4 regions of the Conexibacter sp. JCM 18997 genome follow, and region 1 is predicted to be linked to each of the others. Evidence: riboswitches for the same ligand, from Rfam matches in the RefSeq annotation. Region 1 holds a riboswitch; each other region holds the start of a gene.

Region 1 (5,164 bases):
CGCGGTGCTCGCCTCGCTGCCCACCGAGGTCGGCGGCGCCGAGCTGCACGCCGAGTTCGAGCGCATCTGGCCGGCGATGGACGCGCGCGACGCCACCGTCGGGCTGCTCGCCTCCGCGGGCGAGCGGCTGGGCCGGCCGATCATCGCCGCCTCCCGGGGCGGCGCGTCCGACGCGTCGCACTTCGCCCCGGTGATCCCGCTCACCGTCGACGGGCTCGGCCCGCGCGGCGGCGGCGCCCACGCCCCGCACGAGTTCGTGCTGCGCGCGTCGTTGAAGTCGCGAGCGCAGGTGGCGCTGGCGATGGTCGACGCGCTGCTGGCCTGACCGCGTCGGGGAGCGCGATCGCTCGCGTGCCGTCGCTGCCCGTCGGAGCCGCCCCGCGCCCGGCTAGGACGCCAGCAGCTCGCCGTGCCCGCCGTGCACCAGCGCGGCGTAGCGGCGGTCCAGCGCCATCAGCTCCTCGTGCGTCCCGCGTTCGACGATCTCGCCCGCGTCGAGCACGACGATCTGGTCGGCGTGGCGGACGGTGGAGAGGCGGTGGGCGATGGCGATCGTCGTGCGGCCGGCGGAGAGATCGTCGAGGGCCTCCTGGACGAAGCGCTCGGTCTCGGTGTCCAGCGCCGAGGTGGCCTCGTCGAGCACGAGCACCGGCGGGTTGCGCAGGACGGTGCGGGCGATCGCGATGCGCTGCTTCTCGCCGCCGCTGAAGCGGTAGCCGCGCTCGCCGACCACGGTGTCGTAGCCGTCGGGCAGGCCGGCGATCAGGTCGTGGATGCGGGCGGCCTTGGCCGCGGCGACGAGCTCCTCGTCGGTCGCCTCGGGCCGGGCGAAGCGCAGGTTGTCGCCGATCGAGGCGTGGAAGAGGTACGTGTCCTGGGACACCAGCCCGACGGTGGCGGCCAGCGACTCCTGCGTCGCGTCGCGGACGTCGACGCCGTCGATCGCCACCGAGCCGCGCTCGACGTCGTACAGGCGGGAGACGAGGTAGCCCATCGTCGTCTTGCCCGCGCCCGTCTCGCCCACGATGGCCAGCGTCGTCCCGGGGTCGACGTCGATCGACACGCCGGCCAGGGTCCAGGGCGCGTCCTCGCCGTAGCGGAACCACACGTCGTCGAAGCTCACGCGCCCGCCGCGGCCGTGCAGCTCGCGCGCGCCCGGCTGGATGTCCACGGGCAGATCGAGGTACTCGAAGATGCGATCGAACAGCGCCAGCGAGCTCTGCACGTCGACGCCGACCGACAGCAGCGACCCGATCGGGGAGAGCAGCCGGGTCTGCAGCGTGGTGAAGGCCACCACGGTGCCGATCGACACCGCGTCGGGGGACAGGCCGGCGAACAGGTAGATCAGGGCCGGCATCGCGGTGAACGAGATCTGGATTGTCGCCATCACCCAGCGACCGGCCATGCGCGAACGCACCTCGAGGTCGGCCAGGTTGCGCGACTCGCCGTCGAAGCGCTCGGCCAGCGCCCCGGTGCGGCCCATGGTCTTGCCCAGCAGGATGCCCGAGACCGACAGCGACTCCTCGATCAGCGTCGAGATGTCGGCCATCGACTCCTGGCGGCGGCGGGTGATCTTGCGCCGCTCGGCGCCGACCCGCCGCGACAGCCACACGAACAGCGGCAGCACGACGAGCGAGAAGCCGGCCAGCAGGGGATCGAGCAGGAACATCGCCACGATCGTGGCCAGCACCGTGGTGACGTTGGAGACGATCGAGGTGGCCGTCGAGGTGACGACCGACTGCACGCCGCCGATGTCGTTGGCGATGCGCGACTGCACCTCGCCCGTGCGGGTGCGCGTGAAGAAGGCGAGCGGCAGCCGCTGCAGATGGCGATAGACCTGGGTGCGCAGGTCGTGCATGACGGCCTGGCCGACCTGGGTCGACAACCACGTCTGCGCGACGCCGAGCGCGCCGGTGACCACGGCGATGGCGATCATTCCGCCGACCAACCAGGCCAGCAGCGTGGTGTCGCGGTCGGGGAGCGCCGTGTCGAGGATCGCGCGCAGGAGGAACGGCGAGACCATCGAAATCCCTGCAGACAGCACGATCAGCCCGAGAACGGCCGACAGGCGGCCGCGATAGGGGCGGAACAATCGCGCGATTCTCACAGGAGGCAGTCTAGCTAATAGTTGAACGGCTCAACTATTACGGGAAACAGACAGCGGGAGGGTTCGCTACAGTTCCCGCCGTCGAATGACCAAAGCCGAATGCCCGTCGTTTCCGCCGACGGGCAGCGGGGGAACCACTTGGCCGCCAATAGCGGCCCGGGGCGAATCACCGGCCGAGAGCCGGAGTAGCGCTGCTCTTTCTGCGCGAGCCCGTCAGCTAACCCCGCAGGCACTGGAAAGAGATAGGGGATCCCAGTAGTGCCTGACATACGACTTCCCGCGGTAGCCGTGTTCCTAACCACGGCTGCCGTGGCCGCTATACCGGCAACCGCATCGGCGTACACGTTCGGAGCGCGCACGCTCAAGCAGGGCATGTCGGGTAGCGACGTCAAGGTGGCGCAGAAGCTGTTGCGCCAGACCGGCGAGAGCCTCACCCCCGACGGTCAGTTCGGCCCGGCCACCAAGCGGGCCGTGTTGAGCTTCGAGCAGACCGCCGGCCTGACGCCCAACGGGCGGCTGGAGCCGACCGAGGCGCCCACGCTGCAGCAGGCCGCCGTCGACGGCGCCTCCGCGCGCCAGACCGATGCGGCGACCGACCCGACGACGGGCGCGGCCACGCCGACGTCGACGACGACGCCCACCACCACGGGCACGACGACGACGACCACGACGCCCGCCACCACGACCACGATGGGCGGCGCGACCACCCAGACGCCGGTCGGCATCCCGGGCGAGACCGCGATCCTCAACGCCGACGGCACCGCCACGGCGCCGGCCAGCGCCCCGCCCGCGGTCCAGGCGATCATCGCCGCCGGCAACGAGATCGCCTCCAAGCCGTACAAGTACGGCGGCGGTCACACGCTGAAGTGGAAGGACACCGGCTACGACTGCTCGGGCTCGGTCTCCTACGCGCTCCACGGCGCCGACCTGCTCGACTCGCCGCTGCCCTCGGGCAACTTCGAGACCTGGGGCGACGCCGGGCCCGGCCAGTGGGTCACCCTGTACGCCCGCGGCGACCACATGTACATGATCGTCGCCGGCCTGCGGTTCGACACCTCGGGCGCCAAGCCGTCGCGCTGGCAGACCGCCAAGCGCTCCAGCTCGGGCTTCACGGTCCGCCACCCCACGGGGCTCTAACCCCGCGTCGACATCTCGGTAGGTTGGGGCCCGGTGCGTCGCCGGGTCCCGATCACCGCAGTCCTGCGCGCCACCCGGGCGCCGATGCGCCCGGGCCACCTGACGCTGCGGTGATCGTCCTCTACGACGCCGACTGCGGCTTCTGCCGGTTCAGCGTCGCCCGCCTGCTGGCCTGGGACCGCCACCGACGCCTGCGGCCGGTGGCGATCCAGTCGCCCGAGGGGCAGGCGCTGCTGGAGCGCGGCGGCGTCCCCGCGCCCGAGCGCCTGCGCTCGGCGCACGTGGTCGACGACGCCGGGGTCGTGCACTCCGGGGGCGCCGCCACCGCGGTGATCGCGCGCGCGCTGCCCGCGGGCGCGCCGGTGGCCTGGCTGGCCGAGGCGCTGCCCGGCCCGGTCGACCGCGGCTATCGCTGGGTGGCCGACCACCGCACGGCGATCAGCCGCTGGGTGCCGTCGCGCTGGAAGCGCGCGGCCGCCGATCAGATCGCCCGTCGCGCCTGACGCGGTGCGTCGGGCCCGCCCGCGCGGGGTAGGTTCTCAGGAAGCCTGAGAGAGAGGAGAGGGCATGGGGTCCACCAACGGGTCCGTGGCGCCCGGCACGTTCGCGCTGCCGGAGTGGCCGCAGGACGCCTGGTACGCCGCCGCGTACGACGTCGAGCTCAAGCACGAGCTGCTGCCTCGGCGCATCGCGGGGCGCAACCTCGTGCTCTACCGGCGCACCGACGGGTCGCCGGTGGCGCTGGAGAACGCGTGCTGGCATCGCCTGCTGCCCCTGTCGGAGGGGCACCTCGAGGACGACGACGTCGTGTGCGGCTACCACGGCCTGATGTACAACGGCGAGGGCCGCTGCGTGTTCATGCCCTCCCAGGAGACGATCAACCCGGCCGCGCGCGTGCGCAGCTATCCGATCGTCGAGCGCCACCGCTTCGTGTGGGTGTGGACCGGGGACCCCGCGGCCGCCGATCCCGACCGCGTGCCCGACCTGCACTGGAACGACGATCCCGAGTGGGCGGGCGACGGCGCGCTGATCCACGTCGACTGCAGCTACAAGCTCGTGGTCGACAACCTCATGGACCTGACCCACGAGACGTTCGTGCACGGGTCGAGCATCGGCCACCGGTCGGTCGCCGAGGTGCCCTTCGAGGTCACCCACGGCCCGCGCTCGGTGACCGTGACGCGCTGGATGATCGACGTGCCGGCACCGCCGTTCTGGGCGATGCAGCTGGGGTGGAAGCTGGGGCACGCGCCGGAGGGCAACGTCGACCGCTGGCAGATCGTCCACTACGAGCCGCCCAGCACGATCGCCATCGACGTCGGGGTCGCCCCGACCGGCACCGGCGCGCCGGAGGGCGACCGCTCCCAGGGCGTCAACGGGTTCGTGCTCAACACGATGACCCCGGAGAACGCGGGCAGCTGCCACTACTTCTGGGCGTTCGCGCGCAACTACAGCCTCGAGGACCAGCGCATCACCACGCTGCTGCGCGACGGCGTCGCGGGCGTCTTCGGCGAGGACGAGATCGTGCTCAACGCCCAGCAGCGGGCGATCGACGCCAACCCGGAGAAGCAGTTCTACAACCTGAACATCGACAGCGGCGCGATGTGGGCGCGGCGGCTGATCGACGAGCTGGTGGCCGCCGAGCGCGGCGACGACGCGCGCTACGCCGGCGCCGTCTCCGACGGTCGGGCGGCCGCGGCGGGCGAGCCGGAGACGGTCCACGTGCAGGCCACGGAGGCCGATCGCCGGCGCCTGGGCGTGGCATGAGCGCGGGCGGCACCTTCGCCGCCGCTCGGGTCCGCGCGGTGCGTGACGTCGCGACCGACGTGCGCCTGATCGAGATCGAGCCCGCGGCGGGCGCGCAGTCCTACGCGACCGGCAGCCACATCGACATCGCCGTGATGATCGACGAGCTGCCCGACG
Region 2 (5,164 bases), 1.3 Mb from region 1:
GTCGGGATACGTGACCGCGACCGTTTCGACTGTCGCCCCAGGTGCCGGCGTCGCGACCGGAAACGTCACCTTCAAAGATGGCTCGACCACGCTGGCCACGATCAACGTAGGCGCGGGAGGCAAGGCGAAGCTCACGCTGGCGTCGCTCGCTGCCGGAGCCCATTCGATCACGGCCACGTACAACGGCAACACGACCAAGGCGCCGAGCACGTCGAGCGCCCTGGCCCAGACGGTGCAGCAGGCGTCGACCCAGACCACGCTGGTCTCTGACGCCAATCCGTCGGTCCTCAGCCAAACCGGCTACATCACCGCCACGGTCGCGCCGCTCGCTCCCGGTGTTGGGACGCCGACCGGGAGCCTCACGTTTCGCGAGGGCAGCACGGTCCTGAAGACGGCGAACCTCTCGGGTGGCGCGACACGACTGTCGCTCAAGACGCTCAGCGCGGGAACACACGTGATCACCGCGATCTACACCGGAAGCGCGAGCATGCTCGGGAGCACGTCGAGCTCCCTCAGTCAGGTGATCACACCGTGACCGCGCGCTACACCGGCAGCGCCAGCTGGCCGGTGTCGACCTCGGGCACGCTCGGGGCGTCGAAGCCGGCCACGCGGACGCCGAGCAGGCGCACGGGCCGCGCGGGGTCGTAGGCGCGGAAGAGCTCGCGGGCGACGGCGAAGACCACCTCGTGGTCGGTCGTCGGCTCGGAGACGGTGCGGGCCCGGGTCACGGTGGTCCAGTCGTCGAGGCGGACCTTGATGGCGATCGTGCGGCCGGGGCGCTTCAGGCCGCGGCACAGCTTCTCGCTCAGCTCGCCCAGCACCGTCTCGAGCTGCGCGCGGTCTGCGACGTCCTCGGGGAACGTCGTCTCGCGCGACTCCGACACCGCCACACGCGTCAGCGTCAGCGTGGTCGAGCCGTGGAACTGGGCCCGGGCCAGCAGGTCGCGGCCGTGGTTGGTGCCGAAGCGCTGCTGCAGCATCGCCTCGTCGGCGGCGGCCAGCGCGCCCAGCGTCTCGATGCCCAGCTCGCGCAGGCGCTCGACGGTCTTGGGTCCGATGCCCGGCACCAGGCCTGGGCGCGCGGTGGCGAAACGCGCGCAGGCCTGCTCGCGCGACAGCGCCACGAACCCGGCCGGCTTCTCCGCGTCCGAGCAGACCTTGGCCACCAGCTTGTTGGGCCCGATGCCGACCGACGCGGTCAACCCGGTGCGCTCGCGAATCTGCGCGACGACGCGGCGCATCGCCGCGCGCGGACGCTGCAGGTCCGACAGATCCAGATAGGCCTCGTCGAGGCCGACGACCTCGACCCGCTCGATCTGCTCGCGCAGCACGCCCATCACCTGCTTGGAGACGGCGCGGTAGGCCTCGAAGTCGGGCGGGATGAAGATCGCCTGCGGACACAGGCGGCGGGCGCGGGACGCCGGGATGGCGGAACCCACCCCGAACTTGCGCGCCTCGTAGCTGGCGGTGGTGATCACCGCCCGCGGCCCGGTGCCCGAGACGACCACCGGCTGGCCACGCAGCTCCGGGCGGCGCAGCAGCTCGACGGACACGTAGAACGCGTCCATGTCGAGATGGGCGATCGTCGGCACCCGGGAAACGGTACGCCCCGGGGCCGACGAACACACGTTCCTACCGCATCGAGACCTGGACCGTCCCGACCGAGCCGAAGTGCAGCTTGGCGGCGGTCGCGGCGGTCAGGTCGAACTCGCGCGCGCCCACGTAGGGCCCGCGGTCGATGACGCTGGCCTTGACCACGTGCCCGCGGTAGCGCAGCGTGAGCTTCGTGCCGCACGGCAGCGTCTTGTTGGCCACGCCGACGGTGCCCGTGGTCAGCGTTCCGCCACAACCGAGGTTGTTGCCGTACAGGCCGGGGCCGTACCACGAGGCCAGCGCCGAACGGAAGCCGGCCACCTGGCCGATGCGCTTGGTCGTGGTCGCGTTGGCGGCATCGCCGGCGAAGCGCAGGCGCGCGGCCGAGCTCGTCGCCGAGGCCAGGCGCTGGTCCAGGCGGAAGCGGCCCTGGCCGTCGGTGCGGTCGCGATCGACGGTGAACCAGCCGTGCCTGCCCCGGAACTGCAGCGCCACGGTGCGGCCGCTGCCGCCGTTGGCGACCGCGCCGCGCACGAGCGTCTTGCGCCCGGCGGTCACGTTGCGGCGCACGCCATGGGTGACCAGGCGCGCGCCGACGGATACTCGTCGCTGCGCGCTGGCGGGCACCGCAGCAACATCGGCTCCGGCCGCCTGGGCGACGCCGGCCTGCACGACGCGCACGGCGCCCGAGCGGCGCGGGTGGGCCCGCAGCGCGAACGCGCCGCCGGGACCGGTGGTCCCGTCGGTCAGCTTCGTCCACGTGGTGGCGCCGGCGGGCAGGATCTCCAGACGCACGGGCGCGTCGGCCTGGCCCGAGGCCAGGCGGCCCGAGACGACGATCGGCTGTCCGGGACGCAGCGACGCGTCCTTGACCGCGGCCTGGATGGCCGGGCTGCTCAGATCTGATGCGGGCGCGCCCGCGGCGTTGGGAACGACGATGCCGAGCGCCCCGACCGCAACAGCGGCAGGCACGGCGCGCAGCAGGATGTGCGGCCTCAAGGAGGTCCTCCTTCATGACTGCGGGCCTACGAGGTCAGCTGTCGGGCTCGCGCGTCCGCGCTATGTGGGCATCAGCCCACGATTCGCCCCGTGCCGAGAACGGTCTCGACGAGTGGGTCCCCCGCTCGCCATGGATGGGCCACGGCGACTCGGCCTGCTGGAAACAACGCCCCCCAAGGTATCCGTCGAACGCGCGTTCGAAGCACTTGTGTGCCCGACGTCACACCCCGCTGCACGGGCGCTTGCGCTACAGGCGCGTGAGCGGAACGCGCGGCGTGCCGGCCAGCAGCTGAGCGGCGAGCATCGACGAGGCCTCCCCCACCCGGGTGGGCGAGAGCTCGCCGGTGGCGGGCGACGGCGGCAGCTCCTGCGCGGCCTCCAGGAGGACGTCGATCGCCCGCAGCAGCGCCTCCTCGTGATCGTCGTCCATGCCGCCGGTGGGGATCTGACAGGCCAGACGGCCGAGCGCCAGCGCTTCGGTGGCGTCGCCTCCGCGGAAGCGCAGCTGCACCGCGATGGCCGCGTAGGCGACCGCGCGCTCGCCGGCCAGCCAGCGCGGCCCCAACGCACCCTTGCCGGGCGGGCCACCGAGGTCGGCGGACGGCTCGCCGGCCAGCAGGCGCTCGACGTTGCCGCCGGCGATCGCGGCCAGGACGTCCGGCCCGTAGCCCACTTCGATCGCACAGCGCAGGAAGGCCAGGGCGGCGAAGCGGCCCGAGCCGTAGGGCATGTCGGAGGCGAACAGGATCCGGGACGGATCGACGGTCTCGTACAGCGTGAGCAGATCGGAGACCAGCCACCACGAGGTGTCGAAGAAGAGGTTGGAGAGCTCGTTGGCCGCGGGCGCGACGAGCCCGAGGTCGCTGATCCCGGCGTGGGCCAGGATGAACGAGGCGCCCGGGTAGCGCCGGGCCAGCGCGACCAGGTCCTCCCCCAGCGCCGGGATACCGCGACCGGCGTGCACCAGGACGGGCAGGTGCTCGGCGTCGGCCAGCCCGACCAGCGCCTCGACCGACGGGTGCGACATGACGAACGCGTCCGAGCGCGGGTGCAGCTTGAAGCCGCGCGCGCCCAGCGCGAGCGTGCGGCGCGCCTCCGGCAGCGGGTCGCCGGCGTTGGGGTCGATGCGCGCGAACGGCACGAGGCGCCCGCCCGACGCGTCCGCTTCGGCCAACACGCGATCGTTGGCGGGCGGGTAGCCGTCGGGCTCGGCGGTGGTGAAGACGATCGAGCGCTGGACGCCGGCGCGGTCCAGACCGGCCATCAGCTCCTCGGCGCTCGCCGTGACGCCGTCCGGGTCGTTGGAGCCCGTGTGCGTGTGGGCGTCCATCCAGGGCGTGTCGGCCGGCAGGATCGCCCGCGCCGCCTCCAGGTGGCCGACCAGGATGTCGTCGTACGGCGCGCCTGGGATCTGCACCAGCGGGAGCTTACGCGGCCTGCACCTCGGGCCCGGTCTCGGTCAGCGCGCCGCGCATGCGCTCCAGGCCCAGGCGGATGCGGCTCTTGGCCGTCCCCAGCGGCGTACCGGTGCGCCGGGCGATCTCGTCGGCGGTCAGCCCACCCCAGTAGGCGAGCACGAGCGCCTCGCGCTGGGCGCCGGGCAGCTCGCGCAGGGCGCCGCGCACGTCCGCACGCGCCTCGGAGCGGGCCAGGATCGCGTCGGGCCGGCTGTCGTGATCGCGCCCAGGGCTCTCGACGGCGACCAGATCGCGCACGCGGTCGCTGGCCCGGCCGGCGGCCTGCCCCTCACGCCACACGTCCAGCGCCCGCGAGCGCGCCATCAGCCGCAGGTAGGGCCCCAGCTCGCCGCGCTTGGCGTCGAACCGCTCCGGCCGCGACCACACGCGCATGAAGACGTCCTGCACGACGTCACCGGCGCGGGAGGCATCGCCGAGCACGCGCACGGCGACGGCGTGGACGGAGCGGTGGTGGTCGGCGTAGGCGCGGGCGAAGGTCTCGGAGTCGTGCAGGTCCATGTGTTCTTGATTACCCACTGTGTAAGTAGCTTACACAGCTTGTTGAAGTTTGCCAAGACCGGTCTGGCAGACCACAATCGAGCGCGTGGCCAATCCCGATCGGCTCACGGGCCTCGACGCCTCCTTCCTGCATCTCGAGCGCGGCGGCCAGGCGCACATGCACGTCGCCGAGGTGCTCGTCTTCGCGGGCCGTGCGCCCGGCTACGTCGAGCTCGTCGACCACATCCGCAACCGCCTCGACCTGGTTCCCCGCTACCGCCAGCGCCTGGCCTCGGTCCCGCTCGGCCAGGGTCGCCCGGTGTGGGTCGACGACGCGCACTTCAACGTGCGCTACCACCTGCGCCACACGGGCCTGCCCAGCCCCGGCGACGACGCCGCGCTGAAGCGCCTGGCCGGCCGGCTGTTCTCCCAGCCGCTGGACCGCAACAAGCCGCTGTGGGAGCTGTGGCTCGTCGAGGGCCTGTCGGGCGATCGCTTCGCGGTGATCGGCAAGACGCACCACGCGCTGGTCGACGGCATCGCCGGCGTCGACATCACCACCGTCCTGTTCGACACCGCACCCGACCCCGCCGACACGCCCCGCGCCGCCACCGCGT
Region 3 (5,164 bases), 2.5 Mb from region 1:
ACGCCTTGCCCTCTTCGATCTGCGGGGACGCCGGGGCACCGCCGCTCAGCTCGGCCTTCATCTTGGCCAGCTCGTCATCGACCTGGGTGCCGCTGGTCAGCTCCGCCAGCTGGCGGTCGATGTCGTCCTGGCCGGGCCCGAGGGCGGTCAGGTCCTCGAACGTGCCGGCCGCCTCGAGCTCCTCGACGGCGTTGGCCCGTGCGCGCATGTCCTCGGTCTTGTCCAGCGCGCGCTGCATGGCCAGGCCGACGTCGGCCATCTCCTCGCCCACACCGGTGGCGGCCTCGGAGATCTGCACCCGCGCCTCGGCGGCGGAGTACTGCGCCTTGACGACTTCCTTCTTCGTGCGGAAGGACTCGATCTTCGTGCGCAGCTTCTGCTCGGACGCGATCAGCTTCTGCTGCTCGCCCTCGAGCTCGGTGACCTGGGCGTCGAGCGACTGCAGCTCGTTCTGGGCCAGCGTCTTGCGCTCGAGCGCGGTGCGCGCGAGCTCCTCGTTGCCGGCCGACAGCGCCTGGCGGGCCTGCGTGTCGAGCTTGACGACCGACTGCTGGAGCTTGTCGGCCTGCATCTGCAGTCGCTTCTTGGAGGTGACGACCTCAGCGATGCCCTTCTTGACGTTCTGCAGCAGCTCGAGCTGCTTCTGGTAGCTGTAATCGAGCGTCTCGCCCGGGTCTTCGGCCCGGTCGAGCATCTTGCTGATCTTCGCCTTGATGATGGTCGTGAAGCGGCCACTGGTGCCGGGCATCACTGCCTCCTGTCCGCGCGTCGTGGGTGCTGGTCGCCCAGCCTACCGACGCACGTAAAGCTGAGGCTTAGAAACCGACCGGGTGGCGGGCCTTGAAGCCCTTGGTGTTGCGCAGGACCGGGCGCCACTGCGGGCCGGAGTTGCCGGCCGGGTCGCCCGCGGCGCTGGTGTCGAGGCGCAGCCCGGCGATCACGACGAACGCGTGCCCCGGGTTGGTGTAGACGGTCACCCAGTCGCCCAGGCCCGCGTCGCCCCACTTCATGAAGGACGAGGAGTCCAGCGGCGTGCCGTCCAGCAGGCCGCCGCCCAGCAGCGCGTAGGACACGGTGCCCGAGCAGTCGTAGCCGCTGTCCTTCACGCGGGCGTGGCCGCCGCCGTACTTGTACGGCTTGCCGACGATCTCGTTCGCGGCCCAGATCGCTTCCTTGACCTCGATCGGCGCGTCGACGGGCGGGTAGGCCTTGCCGGCGAGGATCGTGGCGTCGGGCATGTCCGGCGTCTGGTTGGGATCGACCCCGAAGGTCGCGCCGCCGCCCGTGGTGGTGGGCGTGGTCGGCACCGTGGGCGTCGTCGTGCCCGTGGTCGGGGTGGTCGACGGGTCGGCCGGGGCCGGGTCCGTCGAAGGAGCCGCTGCTGCGCCTGCGGTGGTGCCCTTGGGGGCGGCGGAGGCCGGAATCGCCACGGCCAGGATGGCCAGAAGCGAAGCAACGATCGTCGTCACAAGGGCAAATGCCCGCACAGCTACCTCTTTCGTATGCCTCCGGGGTTAGCTGACGGGTTAGCGCGGAAAGAGCCGGCGCCTCTCCTTTCGGAGACTCACCCCAAACAACCTGGGTCCCCCGGTCCCCAGCGTCATGCTGAGAACTCGGCGTTGATCGCGGCACCGTAGCAGGTCGCACGGTTTGTTGCACCACGATTATGGGTACCGCGCGGAACGTCATCCTGGCGCGGCCTTGCTCGATACCGTCATCGACCTGATGGGTCGCTTCCTGAACCTCCGTGGCGCGTTGGCGCTCACCCTTGTGGTCGCCACCGCCGCCTCCACGGGGTGCGGCAAGGACGGCAGCCCGGACGGCGGATCGCCCACCAGCCCGCCCGCGTCGCCCTCGGTCGGCGCCGCGGCCGGCGACGAGGCGGCCGGCAGCGCGCTCGGCTTCCCGGCCTTCGCGACGAAGAACACCACCCGCGTGGGCGGCGCTGACGCGATCGCCGACGCCGCCGGCGTGGCCCAGGCGGTGTGGCCGTCGACCGGCCCCACCAGCCGCCCGCCCGCCGTGTCGCTGGTGCAGGCCGACGACTGGCGCGCCGCGGTCGCCGCCTCCGCGCTGGTCGCGCGACCGGTGCGCGCGCCGATCCTGCTGGCCGACGGCGAGGAGCTCCCCCAGGCCACCAAGGACGCCCTCAAGCGCCTGGCGCCCGCCGGCTCCGGCGTGCTCGGCGGCGCGCAGGTCATCAAGGTGGGCGACGTTCCCGCCACGGGCAACCGCACGACCGCGGTCAACGGCAAGGACCCGTTCGAGCTGGCCGCGGCCATCGACCGGATCGCGACGACCGCACGCGGCGAGCCGAGCAAGGCCGTCGTGGTGGTCGGCGCCGACGCGCCGAGCTACGCGATGCCCGCCGCCGCCTGGGCGGCCAAGTCCGGGGATCCCATCCTGTTCACCGCGCGCGACGAGCTGCCCGCCGCCACCGCGACGGCCATCAAGACGCACGAGCGCCCGCGCATCTTCGTGCTCGGTCCCGACACGGCGGTCTCCGACAAGGTGATCGACCAGCTCGACAAGATCGGCACGACGACGCGCATCGACGGCGAGACGCCGCAGGGCACCGCGATCGCCTTCGCGCGCTACTCCGACGGCGCGTTCGGCTGGGGCGTCACCGATCCGGGCCACGGCCTGGTGTTCGCCAACCCGACGCAGCCCGCCGTCGCCGGCGCGGCCGCGCCGCTGTCCTCGGCGGGCTCGTACGGACCGCTGCTGCTGACCGCCGACGACGGCTCGCTGCCCGACGACGTGGTCCAGTACCTGCTCGACATCCAGCCGGGCTACGACTCCGATCCGGTCCGCGGGGTCTACAATCACGGCTGGCTCATCGGGGATGAGCGGGCGATCAGCTTGGACGCTCAGTCCCGAATCGACGCCCTCCTCGAGATCTCCCCGGTGAACGACGAATCCCCATGAGCGAATTCGAGCATCCAGACCGCGTCGACCCGACCCACCAGGTCACGGTCGAGGACGTGCGCCAGCTGATGGGCGCGTCCACCCCCCACTTCGCGCTGCAGCTGCGCAATCGCATCGCCAAGCTGATCGCGCCGCTGCCCGCCGATCACCCCGCGCGCATCGAGGGCGAGCGCGAGATCCAGCGCCTCGTGCGCCTGGGCTACACGGGCGAGCAGCGCGGCACGCACGCACAACCCGGACAGCGGACGCTGAAGTCCAACTCCGAGGACGTCGTGCCCGGCGAGCTGCCCGCGCCGGCGCCCGCCGCCCCCGCGGCGTAGTGCGCCTCGGCGTCTTCCTGGGCTACTGGCCCTGGTTCACGCCGGCTGAGCAGGTCGAGCTCGCGGTCCTGGCCGACGAGCGGGGCCTGGACTCGCTGTGGGTGGCCGAGGCCTGGGGCCAGGACGCCGTCTCCGTGCTCGGGCTGCTGGCCGGCAAGACGTCGCGCATCGGGCTGGGCTCCGGCCTGATGCAGATCCCCGCGCGCAAGCCGACGGCGACCGCGATGGCCGCCGCCTCGCTCGACGTGATCTCCGACGGGCGCTTCCGCCTCGGGCTCGGGCTGAGCGGCCCGCAGGTGTCCGAGGGCTGGTACGGCGTGCCGTTCGGGCGCGGCCTGGCACGCACACGGGAGTACGTCGACATCGTGCGCCGGGCGCTGGACCGCCAGCGCATCCAAGCCCCCATGGAGGACGGCGTCGTCACGGGCCTGGGCAAGCCGCTGAAGCTGCTGACCAAGCCGGTCCAGGACCACCTGCCGATCTACCTGGGCGCGACCGGTCCCAAGTCGATCGCGCTGACCGCCGAGATCGCCGACGGCTGGCTGCCGTTCGTGATCGAGAAGGCGATGCTCGGGGAGATCGACCCGCCGCGCGACCGGCCGTTCGACATCGCCGCCTGCCTGCCGGTGTCGGTCGACGACGACATCGCCGCAGCGCGCGACGCGGTCCGTCCCTTCCTGGCGTTCTACTTCGGGGCCATGGGCGCACCCGAGAAGAACTTCTACGTCGAGGTGGCCGAGCGCTACGGCCACGGCGACGCCGCCCGCACGGCCCAGGCGCGCTGGCTGGAGCGCGACATCCCCGCCGCCGCGGCCGCGCTGACCGACGAGCTCGTCGACGCCGCCGCGATCGCCTGCCGGCCCGGCGACCTGGCCGCGCGGCTGGCCGAGTACGAGGCCGCGGGCGCGACGTCGCTGATCGCCATGCCCTGTGGCGACCGGCCCGCGCTGATCGAGGCGCTCGCCCGTGTCCACGCCGCGACCTGAGGGCATCCGCGGGTCGCTGCTGCTCGGCCCGTTCCCGGTCGGCCAGTACGCCGCGAAGTTCCAGAGCCGGATGCGCGAGGTCGCGCGGGTTCAGCTGTTCGGCGAGGTGTGGGGCTTCAAGATGGCCCAGGCGCGCGTGTACTTCGAGCTGCGCGACGCCTCCGGCGCGATGCCCTGCTCGATGTGGCGCAACGAGTTCGAGGCGCTGTCGATCGGGCCGCTGACCGACGGCGCCCAGATCGTCGTGGCCGGCGGCCCCGCCTACTACCCCGGGTCGCGCACCTCGTCGGCGCACTTCTCCTTCGACGTCAGCGCCGTGCGCCTGGCCGGCGAGGGCGACCTGCTGGCCCAACTGGATCTGCTGCGCAAGCGCCTGGCCGCCGAAGGGCTGTTCGCCCCCCAGAAGGCGCTGGAGCGCCCGACGCTGCCGCGGACCATCGGCGTGGTCACCGGCGCCGGCGGCAAGGCGCGCGACGACGTGCTCGCCGGTCTGCGCCGCCGCGGCTGGGCCGGACGCGTCGTGTGGGCCTTCGCGCCGGTCCAGGATCGTCACGCCGCGCCCGCGATCACGCGCGCGCTGCAGGACCTGGCCGCGGTGGGTGACGTCGACGTGATCGTGGTCGCGCGCGGCGGCGGCTCGCTGGCCGACCTGTTCTGCTTCTGCGACGAGACGCTGTGTCGCACCGTCGCGCTGCTGCCGGTGCCGGTGATCGCCTCGGTCGGCCACCACACCGATCGCACGCTGCTGGACGACGTCGCCGCGGCCAGCTGCTCGACGCCGACCCACGCGGCCGAGACCGCCGTGCCCTGCCACTGCGACGAGGCGCGCGCGACGCTGGCCCGGGTCGCGGCGCGCCTGGACGCCCACGGCCGGCGCGCCGTGCTGGATCGCGCGCGCGTGCTCGCGCGCCTGTCGCGGGCGCCGGGCCA
Region 4 (5,164 bases), 480 kb from region 1:
TACGGCGCCGACGCCGCCCAGTTCCTCGGGCGGGTCAAGGCGCTGCTGGAGAACCCGCTCGCGTTGGCGTTCTAGCGGCGTCGGCTTCGGCGTCGGCCGCGGACGGCTCGTTCAGCCATTCCTGCGCCCAGGCCTGCAGGGCGTTGAGCGACGGGCCCAGCGCCCGGCCCATCCGCGTGAGGTCGTATTCGACGCGCACGGGCGGCCCCGCGTGGACCGTGCGCTCGACGACGCCGCGCGCCTCGAGCTCCTTCATGCGCTCCGAGCAGAGCCGGTCCGACAGGCCCGGAATCGCGTTGACGAGCTCGGAGAACCGCAGCGGCCCGTCGTGGCGTAGGACTTCGATGATGGCCCCCGTCCAACGCCTGCCGATCAGCTCCACCGCCTCGTGGAGGTGCGGGCAGCAGGTGCAATCGGGGTCTTCGGCCATCACGAAGAGCCTACGCCCTCGGGATTACGCGGCCTGCAGCTGCCTGGTCATCTCGCTGGACCCGTCCACCGGGATGTTGCCGGCCACGTTGACCATCGCGGTGAACGTCTCCATCGAGACGTAGGCGATCGCCTCGAGCAGCTGCTCGTGCGTCCAGCCCGACTCGATGGCCTCCTCGTGGAGGTGCATCGGCGGGGTGCCGGGGTTCTCGACCAGCGCGCGCAGGAGCGCGAGCAGCGCCGCCTCCTTGGGCTCCTCGGAGCTGAACTCGCGGGCCCGGGCGATCTCGTCCTGCCCCAGCCCGGCGTTGCGGGCCAGGCGCGTGTGGAGCACGATCCCCGGCTGGGAGTCGTGGTGCTCGGCCACGCCGAGCGAGATGCGCTCGAGCGTCGAGAGCGTCAGCGAGCCGCGGCGCAGCTCGGAACGGAAGCGCGCGTAGCCGCGCAGGGCCGCCGGGGACTCGGCCAGGACGGCGAGGAAGTTCGGGAGCTGGCCGGCGCTGGCCAGGGCGCCGCGCAGCACCGGCAGCGACCCCTCCGGGGCGGTCAGGTCGTCGTGGACGGGGAATCGGCTCATCGCTGTCTTCATGGGGCGGCCCTTCGAGAATGAGGGAGAGGGTCCGGCGCTTCACAAGGTTCAGCACCTTACGATTCGTAAGGATACGCCCCGGCGCGGACGTGCGCAACCGCGATCACACGACGACGACAACCCGCTGCGGTGGCGGGCTTCGGATGGCTTGGTGTGGCGGCCGGTGCGGCCGCGGGATGGACGGCGGCGGTCAGGCGCCGGCGGCGCTGAGCACCGCGACGAGGATCAGCAGCAGGCCCAGGCCGAACGCCCACAGGGCGACGCGGTCGGGGCGGGCGCCGACGCGCTCGCTCGGGCGGCGGGACGGGCGGTGGCGCTGGGCGGTCGTGGCGTAGGGGCGCTCGCGCTCGGCCACCTGGCCGCGGATGACCACCGTGCGGCGGCCGTTGGCGGCGCGCTGCGGCGGCAGGTCCAGCGGGGCCGGGCCGGCGGGAGCGATCTGCATGTGCGCGACGACGTCGGGCTCGACGTCGTAGGACTGCTCGGGCTCGGACGCGACGACCCGCATGGGCCGGCGGGCCATCGCCGCGGCGTCGACCGTGGCGGGGGCGTCGTCGTCGGCGGCGAACGCGTCGCCGGCCTCGTCGTCGCGCTCCAGCGTCAGGACGGACCAGTCGGCCTCCCGCGGGCGGCCGATCGTGCTCAGGATCTCGAGATCTTCCGGCGAGGCCCAATCGGCAGCCTGACGGCGGGGGCGACGGGGCGGCGGGTCGGACCAGGAGTCCTGGGCTCGGGCAGCGTGGGGCATCGCTTCTCTCTTGACGGCTTACGGGGTTAGCTGACGGGCTCGCGCATGAGAGTTTCGCGCTACGCACATTGTGCGATTCGCCCCGGACGGCATCGGGTCCCCCGCTCATCGGCCGGCCTCATTGCCGGGGACGACTCAGCGGAACGTTGGCCATCCTAGCGATTCGGGAAATCCCTGCAACAGCGGTTTTCTTCTGGAAACCTGCACGGAAGATGTCAAGGCCCGCCCGACCCTGATCAGGCCGGACTTTGGGCGAATTTCCTCGTGAGCCCGGGCCTGCCGACCGGATGGTCAGCGCCGCGGTGGTCCGCCGTCAGACACGGCGGACCTCAGGGCACTAGTTGCCGCCGCGCTCCCAGGTGGCCTGCTCGGCGACGGTGCGCTCGGCCCAGGGCACGACCTCCAGCCTCGCGTCGGGGATCGGCTCGCCGCTGATCGTCGACGTGCCGAAGGTGCCGTCGGCCAACCGCTGCTCGGCCCGCTCGATCGCCGCCAGGCGGTCGCGCAGGTCCTCGGCCTGGCCCTCGTCGCGCTCCTTGTCGTACAGGTCGCTGGCCTGGTCGGCGACGTGCTGCTCCAGGTGCGGCTCGTCGTCGGGGCCGGCGTCGGGCGCGCTGGCCGAGGCCAGCAGGCCTTCGATGCGCGCACGCTCGGCCGCCAACAGCTCTTTCGCTCGGGCTTCGTCCATGGTCGATCTCCTCCTGGCGTTCGGGTTCCGACCGCCGCTGAGATCTCCGGGTCAGTGCCCGGCGACCGCCGCAACGTAGTCGGCCACGTCCTGCGCGTCCTCACCGCTGAGCAGGTCGGCCGGCATCTGGCCGATGCCGCGCGCGCGCCCCTTGGCGATCGCGTCGAGCACGAGTGCCTTGGGCGGACGCAGGGTGTCGAGGTCCGGGCCCACGCGACCGACCGCGTTGGAGGCCGACAGCGTGTGGCAGACGGCGCAGTTGGCCGCGAACATCTCGCGTCCGCGCACCTCGGCCGCGGTGAGGTCCACGCCGCCCTTCGCCTCGGCGTTCGACTCCGAGTTGTCGACCATGACAACCGTGGGGATGACGATCGCGCCGAGCACGACGAGGAGCGTGAGGCCAACGCCGAAGGCAAGGCGTCCAGCCCGGGAGCCGCCATCGTCCTCGCGATGCGGCTTGCGGGTCGCGGCCATCGCGACCAGCACGACGCCCGTTCCGATAACGACCCAGAAGATGACAAGTACAGCAATGGCCATGTCCGGGAATCTATCGGGCCGCGCCCCGGATCGGCTTGCTCATCGGCTCCGCCCCCGCGCAAAGCTCTGCACCGGCGGCGCCACCGCCCGGAACGCGCCGCCCGCAGAACCGCCTGCCGCCGCCAACGCCGCCTCGGCTTCCTCCCCCACCGCGACGCCGCTCTCGCGCGCCCCGTCCGCGCCTTCCTGCGGCACCGCGGAGGGCAGATCGTGCACCGAGGCCAGCCGCCCGGTGGGCACCTGCAGCGGCCGCAACCGCCGCACGACGACGTTGATCGCCCCGCCCGCCGACGCGTAGCGCTCCATCCGCCCCTCGGCGATCACCAGCGGCTCGGAGCGCACGGTCAGCCGGTCGCGCTCGTAGACCGGCGGCGGCACGATCAGGTTGACCGTCCCGAACTCGTCCTCCAGCAGCAGGAAGCACACCCCGTTGGCCGTCGCCGGCTTCTGGCGCGCCATCACCAGCCCGGCCAGCTGCACGTCGGTCCCGTGTCGCAGGTCCTCCAACGCCCGGCTGGACACGACGCCCTGGCTGGTCAGGTGCCCGCGCAGCAGCGCGAACGGATGGTGGGCGATCGCCATCCCGGTCGTGGCGTAGTCGGCGACCATCGCGTCCCAGTCCCCCAGTCCCGCCAGCTCCGGCGCCGCCGGCAGGTCCAGCGACAGCGCCAGCTGCGTCCCGTGATCGCCGACCGGCGTCGACGGCGCGGCCACGCCCAGCTGCCACAGCGCGGTCCGCCGGGCCACCGACGCGCCGCCCTGGCCGACCACCAGCCGGTCGCACGCGCCCGACCAGGCCAGTTGCTCCAGCGCCGGCCGTCCCGCGCCCGCCCGCGCCGCCAGGTCCTCGATCGTCCGGTAGGGCCCGCCCCGCTCGCGCTCGGCCACCAGCGCCGCGACCTCGCCGCCGCGCACGCCGTGGATGTAGCCCAGCCCGACCCGCACCGCCCCTTCCGGTGTGACCGAGCACTCGACCGCGCTGGCGTTGACGTCGGGCGCCTGGATCTCGATGCCCCGCCGCTGCGCCTCGTGCACCAGCGCGTCGGGCGGGTAGAAGCCCATCGGCTGCTCATCCAGCAGCGCGCACAGGAACTCCGGGCCGAAGTGCACCCGCAGCCAGGTCGACTGGTAGGCCAGCAGCCCGAACGCCGCCCCGTGCGCCTTGGGGAACCCGAAGCCCGAGAACCCGACGACCATCTGCCAGACCCGCTCGGCCAGCGCCTCGTCGACGTCGGCGTGCAGCGCCATCGACCCGCTCACGAACCCCGCGTGGTGAGCCTCGATCGCCGCCGACGAGCGCTTGCGGCTCATCGCCCGCCGCAGGCTCTCGGCCTGCCCGGCGGTGAAGCCCGCGAACGCCTGCGCCACCTCGAGCACCTGGTCCTGGAAGATGATCGTGCCCAGCGTGTCCTCCAGCGCCTCCCGCAGCGACGGGTGGTCGAAGGGGATCTCGTAGTCGGGATCGACGCGCAGCCGCTGCTTGCGCTCGATGTACGGGTTGACCGCGCCGCCGACGATCGGGCCCGGTCGCACGATCGCCACCTGGATGGTCAGGTCGTCCAGGTTCTCCGGCCGCGTGCGGCGCAGCGACCCCATCTGCGCCCGGCTCTCGATCTGGAAGACCCCGGTCGTCTCCGCGTTCTGGATCGCCTCGTAGGTGGGAGCGTCGTCGAAGGGGATGCGCGACAGGTCGATCGTCTCGTTGCGCCGCCGCGCGACCAACTCGACCGTCCGCTCGACCGCCGACAGCATCCCCAGCCCCAGCAGGTCGATCTTCAGGAAGCCGGCGTCCGCGCAGGAGTCCTTGTCCCACTGCACCATCTGCCGGCCCTCCATCGCCGCGGGCAGCACCGGGCAGCAGTCGATCAGCGGCCGCGTCGAGACGATCATCCCGCCCGAGTGCTGGGACAGATGGCGCGGCAGCCCGGCCGCCTCGCCCGACAGCTCGGCCAGCCAGCGCCACCGGCCTTCGCGCTCGCGTCCCTCCCCCAGCGCCACGGCGATGTCCTTCTCGACCCCGTGCGCGCCCCACCCCTCCGAGCCGCGCGCGACGCGCTCCAGCTCGCCCGGCGGCAGCCCCAGCGCCTTGCCGATCTCGCGGATCGCCCCGCGCGCCTTGAACGTCGGGAACGCCGCCACCAGCGCCGACTGCTCGCGCCCGTAGCGCTCGTGC

The links. Region 1 has a riboswitch for cyclic di-AMP ahead of ACZ5UI_RS25960 (peptidoglycan-binding domain-containing protein). Riboswitches for the same ligand answer to the same signal wherever they lie in the genome.
Region 2: it holds a riboswitch for cyclic di-AMP, as region 1 does, so the genes downstream of both, ACZ5UI_RS06220 (septal ring lytic transglycosylase RlpA family protein) here and ACZ5UI_RS25960 (peptidoglycan-binding domain-containing protein) in region 1, are expected to answer to the same signal.
Region 3: it holds a riboswitch for cyclic di-AMP, as region 1 does, so the genes downstream of both, ACZ5UI_RS13660 (hypothetical protein) here and ACZ5UI_RS25960 (peptidoglycan-binding domain-containing protein) in region 1, are expected to answer to the same signal.
Region 4: it holds a riboswitch for cyclic di-AMP, as region 1 does, so the genes downstream of both, ACZ5UI_RS02095 (hypothetical protein) here and ACZ5UI_RS25960 (peptidoglycan-binding domain-containing protein) in region 1, are expected to answer to the same signal.

Annotation. Positions count from the first base shown of each region.
Region 1 covers NZ_AP043885.1:5,177,474-5,182,637, forward strand. Annotated here, with positions in the region: gene ACZ5UI_RS25950 (M20/M25/M40 family metallo-hydrolase) at 1-325, shown strand, start outside; gene ACZ5UI_RS25955 (ABC transporter ATP-binding protein) at 389-2,092, opposite strand; cyclic di-AMP (ydaO/yuaA leader) riboswitch at 2,191-2,354, shown strand; gene ACZ5UI_RS25960 (peptidoglycan-binding domain-containing protein) at 2,480-3,244, shown strand; gene ACZ5UI_RS25965 (thiol-disulfide oxidoreductase DCC family protein) at 3,355-3,747, shown strand; partial or broken gene ACZ5UI_RS25970 (aromatic ring-hydroxylating dioxygenase subunit alpha) at 3,812-4,888, shown strand; gene ACZ5UI_RS25975 (PDR/VanB family oxidoreductase) at 5,005-5,164, shown strand, end outside.
Region 2 covers NZ_AP043885.1:1,193,131-1,198,294, reverse strand. Annotated here, with positions in the region: gene ACZ5UI_RS06230 (FG-GAP-like repeat-containing protein) at 1-535, shown strand, start outside; gene dinB (DNA polymerase IV) at 543-1,592, opposite strand; gene ACZ5UI_RS06220 (septal ring lytic transglycosylase RlpA family protein) at 1,633-2,565, opposite strand; cyclic di-AMP (ydaO/yuaA leader) riboswitch at 2,601-2,757, opposite strand; gene ACZ5UI_RS06215 (amidohydrolase family protein) at 2,840-4,009, opposite strand; gene ACZ5UI_RS06210 (RNA polymerase sigma factor) at 4,020-4,568, opposite strand; gene ACZ5UI_RS06205 (WS/DGAT/MGAT family O-acyltransferase) at 4,654-5,164, shown strand, end outside.
Region 3 covers NZ_AP043885.1:2,685,489-2,690,652, forward strand. Annotated here, with positions in the region: gene ACZ5UI_RS13655 (PspA/IM30 family protein) at 1-748, opposite strand, end outside; gene pspAA (PspA-associated protein PspAA) at 1-2, opposite strand, end outside; gene ACZ5UI_RS13660 (hypothetical protein) at 816-1,430, opposite strand; cyclic di-AMP (ydaO/yuaA leader) riboswitch at 1,489-1,629, opposite strand; gene ACZ5UI_RS13665 (cell wall-binding repeat-containing protein) at 1,702-2,928, shown strand; gene ACZ5UI_RS13670 (hypothetical protein) at 2,925-3,248, shown strand; gene ACZ5UI_RS13675 (LLM class flavin-dependent oxidoreductase) at 3,248-4,234, shown strand; gene xseA (exodeoxyribonuclease VII large subunit) at 4,215-5,164, shown strand, end outside.
Region 4 covers NZ_AP043885.1:392,889-398,052, reverse strand. Annotated here, with positions in the region: gene ACZ5UI_RS02110 (dihydrolipoamide acetyltransferase family protein) at 1-75, shown strand, start outside; gene ACZ5UI_RS02105 (winged helix-turn-helix transcriptional regulator) at 35-430, opposite strand; gene ACZ5UI_RS02100 (carboxymuconolactone decarboxylase family protein) at 455-1,006, opposite strand; gene ACZ5UI_RS02095 (hypothetical protein) at 1,209-1,766, opposite strand; cyclic di-AMP (ydaO/yuaA leader) riboswitch at 1,767-1,917, opposite strand; gene ACZ5UI_RS02090 (TraR/DksA family transcriptional regulator) at 2,104-2,454, opposite strand; gene ACZ5UI_RS02085 (c-type cytochrome) at 2,506-2,991, opposite strand; gene ACZ5UI_RS02080 (DNA polymerase III subunit alpha) at 3,031-5,164, opposite strand, start outside.